2 regions of the Pseudomonas sp. GB2N2 genome follow, and region 1 is predicted to be linked to the other one. Evidence: riboswitches for the same ligand, from Rfam matches in the RefSeq annotation. Region 1 holds a riboswitch; the other holds the start of a gene.
The links. A riboswitch is a leader RNA that binds a small molecule or an ion and turns the genes downstream of it on or off. The one in region 1 is predicted to bind manganese.
Positions count from the first base shown of each region.

Region 1 (4,410 bases):
ACCCGACACCCTGGCCCCCGGCCGTTGGGAGGACGGTACCGATACGCTCTTTCTCCAGCGCCTTCTGGAGTATTGGAGCGATCAATTCGATTGGCGAAGCCAAGAACGGCGAATCAATCAGTTGCCGCAATTCCTGACCGAAATCGACGGCCAGACGATCCACTTCCTGCACCAGCGCGGGATTGGGCCCAAGCCCATGCCGCTGATCATCACCCACGGCTGGCCCGGCTCGTTCCTGGAGATGGAACGGTTGCTGCCCCTGCTCACGGACCCGGCGAACTATGGCGGTGACGCCGCCGATGCCTTTGACGTAGTCGTGCCCTCCCTACCCGGCTACGGCTGTTCGCCCGCCCCGACCAAGGCCGGCATCAGTTCGAGGCAGATTGCCGACCTGTGGGCAGCGCTGATGGGGCAATTGGGCTACGACCGGTTTGGCGCCCAAGGCGGCGATATCGGTGCCGGCGTGTCAATGTGGCTTGCGCGTCACCACAGCGCCCATCTCACCGGCGTGCATCTCAACTACATCCCAGGCAGCTTCAAACCAACTTGTGCGGGAGACCAAAGCGCATTGAGCGAGGAAGAGCAGGATTTTCTGAATCGAGGCACTCAATTTGCGGCAACCGAAGGTGCCTATGCGGCGTTGCACAGTACGAAACCGCAAACCCTGGCGTTCGCACTGACGGATTCGCCGGCGGGTCTCGCTGCATGGATCGTCGAGAAATTTCACGCGTGGGTCGATCATCCTGACGATCTTGAGCACGTGGTGCCGTTTGACACCCTGCTCAGCGACATCGCGCTGTACTGGTTCAGCGCAAGCATTCAAGCGACCTTGAGGCTGTACAAGGAAAACCGACAGAATCCGCTGATTTTCGACGTCAACGAGCGAGTGAAAACGCCGTTGGGCGTGGCGTTATTTCCAAAAGAGCTGCCGATGCCACCCCGCAGCTGGGTTGAACGTGTGTTCGATGTCCACCGTTGGGAACACATGCCACGAGGAGGCCATTTCGCAGCGCTGGAGCAGCCAGAAATTCTGGCTGAAGAGATCCGTGAATTCTTCAGGCCTTTGAGGCGCTAGATCTCTGGATAACGGTGAGGCGCTTTGAAGTTGAAAACACCGCGCTGGATCTCTTCGCGCCTGCCATAGGTCCATTGCTCAAGCGCCCATCGTGGCTTTTCAAAACCGGACAGCTGATCTCAGCAAGGACTCCTGATGACCTTCCTTATTTTCCTCATCGCCTGCGGTGCGGCGGCGACGACCGGCATCCTGTTCAAACCGGGCCAATGGTACGAAGCACTGGTCAAGCCCGGCTTCACTCCGCCCAACTGGCTGTTTCCCGTTGCCTGGACGACGATCTACCTGCTGATTGCCTGGGCCGGCTACCGTCTGACCCTGATACCGGGGAGCCAGACAGTGTTGGCCTTGTGGGCGGCGCAGATTGCCCTGAACACGCTGTGGACACCGGTGTTTTTTGGCGCCCACCGCGTGCTCGCTGCAATGGTGATCCTCTCGCTGCTCTGGGTGGTGGTCGCTGTGATGGTGGTGATGGCGCTGCAGTTGGACACCGTAACCGGCTTGATCCTGTTGCCTTACCTGCTGTGGCTTTGCGTCGCCGCCGCGCTGAATTTTTCTATTCTGCGGAATAATCGATGAGCTCGACGTAGCTCGACTCTCCGCCTCCAGTCGCGCCGGACAACCAACCCCATACAAAGGCCAGGGTGGTTCGTCCGGCGTGATCGACGCCCACCGTGCCACGGGACCAACCGGCCAGAATCTCGCCATCCAGCGTCAAACAGTGAAAGAGCAGCTCGATGGTTTCGGGGCCTGTTGCGCGCCCGACTTGATGACCTGTGCGAATCCGCCCGCCTTGGTAAGTGCTCGAAATGCCATTTCCATCGACATGGTAATGAAACACCGTGCCTGCACCGGACAGTCCTTGGCTGTTGTTCGCCACGGTAAATCGGCGATTGTTCAAACGTTCGCTGATTTGAGAAAAGTGGGTTTCCATGCGTGTTGATTCCTTGAGTAGAGAGAGCGGATTCTAAAACCCCCTCACACGGCCGACAAATGCTCGTAAAGAATTGTCGACCCGACCAGCATCAGCACTACGCCGCCGATGATTTCAGCACGCTTGCCCACGGCGGTTCCCAGTACGCGTCCGAGCATGACCCCGACGGTCACCATCACGGTGGTGGCCAGGCCGATAGCGGCGGCTGCGACCAGAATGTTCACGTTGACAAAGGCCAGGCCCACACCCACCGCCAACGCATCGATGCTGGTAGCGAAAGCGGTGACGGCGAGTATGAAGAACGAGTGCTGGTCAGGCTTTTCTTCCTCGGCCTCGTGCTTGATCCCGTTGTGAATCATGTGCAGGCCCAGCACGAGCAGCAGCGTAAAGGCGATCCAGTGATCCCAGCGCTCAACGTATTGCGTGGCCACCTGGCCGATGCCCCAGCCGATCAACGGGGTGATGGCTTCAATGACACCGAAGATCAGGCCCGTGCGCAGAGCTTCGACAAAGCGCGGTTTATGCAGGCTGGCGCCCTTGCCGATGGCCGCTGCAAAAGCGTCCGTGGACATGGCCAAGGCGAGAAAAATGAGGGGAATGGGATTCACGGTTAAACGTCCAGCCGGGCTATGAGTCAACGACGCAACCACACGCCCGACTATAGGCATGGATGCATCGTTGGTCTCGCCAACCCGAAGGTGTTCGCACCACGGCATGCAGCCGAGAATGTTGACGCGAACGCTCTGTGACCGGGATCAAAGAGCAGGCTACTCCCCAACAAGGGCCGCCACTGTAGCCTGACGCGTGTGAAAAAAACATCAAATTGACAGGGCTGCCTGAAGCCGCACGCGGGGAATCGGCTTCCCCGTCTCCGGGGTTTTACATGTCGTAGCGCAGAACCACACCCACCGTGCGCGGGGCGCCGACATCGATGATGTTCTTTTCGTCCAAGGTCAGCGGCAATGGCATGGGCTCCGCCGCCAATGACACCCCACGCATGGCCGGGTTTGTCGGCAATTTCCTCAAGGTGCCGGCCGGTCGCGAGTTTCTCGTGCGCGTGCCGGGCATGTCGCAACCGGCGTTGAACAACGCGCAACTGGCGGACCTGCCCAACTGGCTGATGCGCAAGGACGGCATGGCGGGCGAAAACCATGCTCAACCTGCCCGGCACACGCGCCGAGCTGATCAAAGCGATGCGCGCCCAGGGCGTCGTGATGGAAGACGGGATGATCAACTGACGCCTACTTCGGCTGCGCCACTGTGCGCAGGTAAGGTTTCACCGTTTTGAAGCCGTCCGGGTATTTCTTTTTCGCATCTTCGTCGGAGACCGACGTCGGAATGATCACGTCCTGCCCCGGACGCCAGTTCACCGGAGTGGCGACGGTGTGCTTGGCGTTTAGTTGAATCGCATCGAGCAAGCGCAGCACCTCATCGAAGTTGCGCCCGGCGCTCATCGGGTAGATCAGCATGGCCTTGATCTTTTTGTCCGGGCCGATGATGAACACCGAACGCACCGTGGCGTTATCCACGGCAGTGCGCGCGCCGCCGCTGGCGTTGGGGTGAATCATGTCGTAGAGCTTCGCCACTACCAGGTTTTCGTCACCGATCATTGGGTAGTTGACCGCATGGCCCTGGGTTTCTTCGATGTCTTTGGCCCAGCTTGCATGGTTGGACACAGGATCGACGCTGAGCCCGACGATCTTGGTGTTGCGTTTGTCGAATTCGGGCTTGAGCCCTGCCATGTAACCGAGCTCAGTGGTGCACACCGGGGTGAAATCTTTCGGGTGCGAAAACAGGATGGCCCACTGGTCGCCAATCCATTCGTGGAAATGCAGCGTGCCTTCGGTGCTTTCGACGGTGAAATCCGGTGCTTCGTCGCCAATACGAACGGTCATGTTGGTTCTCCTCGCTGTGCAGGGTCGGGAAACTTTCAGAGCGCAAGTATAGGAGAGGCTGGATACTTCGCCTGATGCTCCCGGGATCCCTTGTAGGAGCGAGCCTGCTCGCGAAAAATGCCAAGACAACTCGTTCATCCGGACAGCACGCGTTATCGTTGTCGTCCATCGCGCGCGGGCTCGCGCCTACAGATGACCATTCGGCGTCGACTATCGAACCTTCCCCCCCTGCCCCCACTCCCGCGGACTGACGCCGGTCTTGCGACGAAACGCCCGGGCCAGTGCCGAGGGGCTTTCGTAGCCGACTTCATCGGCAATCAGCGCAATCGACTTGCCTTCGCGCAAGCGTTTCTGCGCCAGGCTGATGCGCCAGCTCACCAGATAATCTACCGGCGTCTGCCCCACCACCTGGCGAAAATGTTCAGCAAAACTGGCCCGGGACATGTTGGCCGCCGCCGACAATTCGGCCACGGTCCAGGCCCGGGCGGGCGTGTCATGCATCAGGCTCA
Region 1 is NZ_CM142701.1:2,109,417-2,113,826, forward strand. It holds gene ACYZT4_RS09540 (epoxide hydrolase family protein) at 1-1,075, shown strand, start outside; gene tspO (tryptophan-rich sensory protein TspO) at 1,211-1,651, shown strand; gene ACYZT4_RS09550 (hypothetical protein) at 1,629-2,006, opposite strand; gene mntP (manganese efflux pump MntP) at 2,051-2,614, opposite strand; yybP-ykoY riboswitch at 2,620-2,789, opposite strand; partial or broken gene ACYZT4_RS09560 (cytochrome C) at 2,965-3,244, shown strand; gene ACYZT4_RS09565 (peroxiredoxin) at 3,248-3,901, opposite strand; gene ACYZT4_RS09570 (AraC family transcriptional regulator) at 4,112-4,410, opposite strand, start outside.

Region 2 (4,410 bases), 2.4 Mb from region 1:
GCACTGCCCGCTCAACGAACACACCCGTCACTTCATCGGCGCCCGCGAACTGGCGTCGATGAAACCCGGTGCTTTCGTGGTCAATACGGCACGCGGCGGCCTGATCGACGAACAGGCGCTGGCCGATGCCTTGCGCAGCGGTCACCTCGGCGGTGCGGCCACGGATGTGTTGAGCGTCGAACCACCGACCGCCGGCAACCCATTGCTCACCCCTGACATTCCACGCCTGATCGTCACACCGCACAACGCCTGGGGCAGTCGCGAGGCGCGGCAGCGAATCGTCGGCCAACTGACCGAAAACGCGCAGGGATACTTCAGCGGTAAGGCGCTGCGAGTCGTCAGTTGATAGACTGCGGCACTTTTTTTCAGAGAGCAGAACATGGATCCGCGCAGTGAAGTACTGCTCCGTCAGCCTGAGTTGTTTCAGGGTTCGGTGCTGCTGGCCGGCTTGCCCGCCGATGATTTGCTCAGTCGTCTGCCCAACGCTCACGGCTGGTGCTGGCACGCCGGTGACCAGGCCACGCTGGACGCTCGCTTCGCCGAGCACAGCCATTTTGGCGTGACGGCGCCTGAGCGCGAGTTCGACGCCGCGGTGGTGTTTCTGCCCAAGTCCAAGGACCTTACCGATTACATTCTCAATGCCCTCGCCTCGCGCCTGGCCGGGCGCGAGCTGTACCTGGTGGGGGAAAAACGCAGCGGCATCGAAGGCGCGGCCAAACAGCTAAGCCCATTCGGCAAGCCGCGCAAGCTCGACAGCGCGCGTCATTGCCAGCTCTGGCTGGTCACGGTGGCCAATGCGCCAGCAGCCAAATCCCTGGAAAGCCTGGCGCAGACTTATGAATTGCCACTGGCCGAAGGTCCACTGAAAGTCATCAGCCTGCCGGGCGTGTTCAGTCACGGTCGGCTGGATCGTGGCAGCGCATTGTTGCTGGAGCATCTGGATAAATTGCCGAGTGGTCACTTGCTGGACTTCGGCTGTGGCGCGGGTGTGTTAGGCGCCGCGGTCAAGCGTCGCTATCCGCACAATCAGGTCACGTTGCTCGATGTGGACGCATTCGCAGCGGCCAGCAGTCGCTTGACGCTGGCGGCCAATGGTCTGGAAGCGGACGTGATTACCGGTGACGGAATCGACGCGGCACCGATGGGTTTGAGCGCGATTTTGAGCAACCCGCCCTTCCATGTCGGCGTGCACACGGACTATCTCGCTACTGAGAACTTGCTGCGAAAAGCAGCGAAACATTTGAAAAACGGCGGCGAACTACGGCTAGTTGCCAACAGCTTCCTCAAGTATCAACCGCTGATCGAAGAGCATTTGGGCGTGTGTGCGGTCAAGGCTGAAGGGCAGGGTTTCAGAATCTATCGAGCCAAACGCGGCTAGCACTTCATTTTAAAAAGAGGCTTGCCCAATCGGATTTGCCTAGGCAGAATCCGCTCCGTCCTAGGGGAGTAGTCTCCCACGAGCGCCATGCTCGTCCGGCATACGTCAACATACTTGGTCCTCAGACCATGGCGTATGCGACCCAAGCGTCCGCATCAGACGGATCGCCAGGGTTTGACAAGACCTATGACACGAACACCTTACCCGGGGCGGGAAGGCTGTACGTGTCATAGCCGTGTCGACCCGCCCCTTAGGAAAACCCTGATGCTGGATTCACTTCTCGTTCCCACCGCAATCGTTGCCTTGGCCGAAATCGGCGACAAGACGCAACTGCTCGCGCTCATTCTCGCTGCCCGTTTCCGCAAACCGTGGCCGATCATCGCCGGCATCGTCGCCGCCACCCTGGCCAACCACGCGGCAGCCGGAGTGGTTGGCGCCTGGGTCGGCAGTTTCTTCTCGAATGCGATGTTGCACTGGATTCTCGCCGCGAGTTTCACCGCGACCGCGTTGTGGACCCTGGTGCCGGACAAGCTGGATGACGACGAAGCCAGCACTGCCCGCAAGTACGGACCGTTCCTGACGACGCTGATCGCGTTTTTCCTCGCGGAAATGGGCGACAAAACCCAAGTCGCCACGGTGATGCTCGCTGCGCAGTACCCGGAATTGTGGCTGGTGATCATCGGCACCACCGTCGGCATGTTGATTGCCAACGTGCCCGTTGTTCTTGCGGGTAATTTTGCGGCGGATAAGTTGCCATTGACGTTGATTCGTCGACTGGCGGCGTCGGCGTTCTTCATCCTGGCGATTGTCGCGGTGTACAAGGCGATGCAGAGCAGCGGGTGGGTTTAGAGCAGCTATAAGCGGCAAGCTACAGGCTCCAAGCAGCGCAAATCTGCTTTGAGCTTCGAGCTTGCCGCTTGCCGCTTATTGCTTGCTGCTGTTGTAAAGCGGCATCACCTTCGGAATCGCTGCCTGCAACGAAGCAATCCGACTGGTCGACGCCGGGTGCGTGCTCATGAACTCCGGTGGAGAACCTTCCGAGGCCTTGCTCATCTTGTTCCACAGGGTGATTGCAGCGTTCGGGTTGTAACCGGCGCGGGCCGCCAGTTCCAGACCGATCAGGTCGGCTTCGTTTTCATTGGCTCGGCTGTTGGGCAGTGTCATGCCGTAGTTGGCCACGGTGTCCGCCAAAGCCAGGCTGTCCTGGCCGAGGCCGAACAAAGCACCGGCGCCCTGCTTGGCCATTTCGATGCCGTACGCCTTGGACATGGCTTCGCGACCGTGCTCGCGCAAGGCGTGGGCGATTTCATGGCCCATGACCGCGGCGATTTCATCGTCGGTGAGTTTCAGGCTGTCGATCAGCCCGGTATAGAAAATGATCTTGCCCCCAGGCCCGCAGTTGGCGTTGAGCTCGTCGCTCTTGATCAGGTTGACCTCCCATTTCCACTGGGCCGAGTCCGGACGGAAAACCGGCGCCTGGGCAATCAGCCGATCGGCAATCGCCTGCACACGCTTGGCCTCGGCACTGGTCTTGTCCAGCACGCCTTTGGTGCTCGCCTCGCCCACAGTCTTTTGATAGGACTGGGCGTACATCTGGTTGACCTCGTCCGTGGACAACATGCTGAACATGTACTGCTTGCGCTCCACGCCCACGGCACCGCCGCTGGTAGTGTTGACCGACTGACAACCGGCGAGCAGCAAACCTGCGCTCAGCGCACACACAACCAAAGTCTTGTTCATCTGGAAACTCCCTGAAAACATGCCGCGTATCCTAGGCGTGGAATTGTATCCACGCCAGATACAACAGATGTGTAGACGCACATTTCAGACAAAGCTCTCAGCGCTGCAAGAAAAAATTCACATACCCACCGCCGCCACGGCCGGTAACCGCTCGCAATGATTCAATTGCGACATCAACCGCTCCAAAACCACCATTTCGCCTTGCCTCGCTCATGGACCTCGAACGCCTTGCCGATACACCAGCGCAGACGTCCTCTTGCGTGCGGAGCACCCATGAAATTCAAGTCGATCCAGTTTTCCGTGGCAGCCCTCGCCGGCGCCATCGTTTTAAGTGTCGTGGCAGCACTGGTGCTGTACGCGCTGTTTTCCGGCGCGCGCACGCAAGACATGGTTCAGGAGCGGACCCAGGCGCAATTCGAGCAAGTCATCGAACAGCGCCTGACGTCACTGGCGCAAACCCAGGTCAGCCAGATCCAGCGCGAACTCGAAGCACCGCTGCTGATTGCCGGCGGACTGGTCCGAATCAACGCGTTGATCGGCACGCCGGGGCCCGACGGCCAGCCGCAGTTGAGCCTGAGCCGTGAGCAGTTGATCAGCCTGATCAAGGAAAACGTCGCCAAGAACCCGAAAATCCTCGGCACTTACATTGGCTGGGAGAAAAACGCTCTCGACCATAACGACGCGGCGTACGTCGACACCAAGGTCGTGGGCATCGACGCCAGCAATGGTCGCTTCCTGCCGTGGTGGTTCCGCAACGAAGACGGCAGCCTGGGCCTGGATAAACTGGTGGACGTCGACGACCAGAAAACCCTGTCCACTGGCGTGCGCGCCAGCGAGTATTACCTGTGCTCGAAAGAAACCAAAAAATCCTGCGTGATCGATCCGGCGCCCTACAAGGTCGGCGACAAGATCGTCATGCTCGCCTCCTTTATTGAACCGATCATGCTCAACGGCCAGTTCCAGGGCATCGTCGGCGCCGACCTGTCGGTGAACTTCATCCAGGAAATGCTCCTGGGCGCGAACCAGAAACTGTACAACGGCTCGGGCGTCATGGCGCTGATCGGCGGCAACGGCCGGATCGTTGCGTATACCAAGGACCCGAGCAAATTCGGCGAGAAGGTCAGCGACATTCTCGACAGTCAGCAGATCGCCAACATGGCCAATCTGAAACGCGGCGAAGTGACCTATACCGTCGACAAGGCCCAAGGCCGTATCGAGTTGTACCTGCCGTTCGGCGTCGGCCAGACCGATGCGCGCTGGACGCTGATGCTGCAACTGCCGCTGGACGCGGT
Region 2 is NZ_CM142701.1:5,534,881-5,539,290, reverse strand. It holds gene ACYZT4_RS25765 (2-hydroxyacid dehydrogenase) at 1-346, shown strand, start outside; gene ACYZT4_RS25760 (methyltransferase) at 380-1,378, shown strand; yybP-ykoY riboswitch at 1,429-1,554, shown strand; gene ACYZT4_RS25755 (TMEM165/GDT1 family protein) at 1,643-2,227, shown strand; gene ACYZT4_RS25750 (M48 family metallopeptidase) at 2,303-3,118, opposite strand; gene ACYZT4_RS25745 (methyl-accepting chemotaxis protein) at 3,392-4,410, shown strand, end outside.
Region 2: it holds a riboswitch for manganese, as region 1 does, so the genes downstream of both, ACYZT4_RS25755 (TMEM165/GDT1 family protein) here and mntP (manganese efflux pump MntP) in region 1, are expected to answer to the same signal.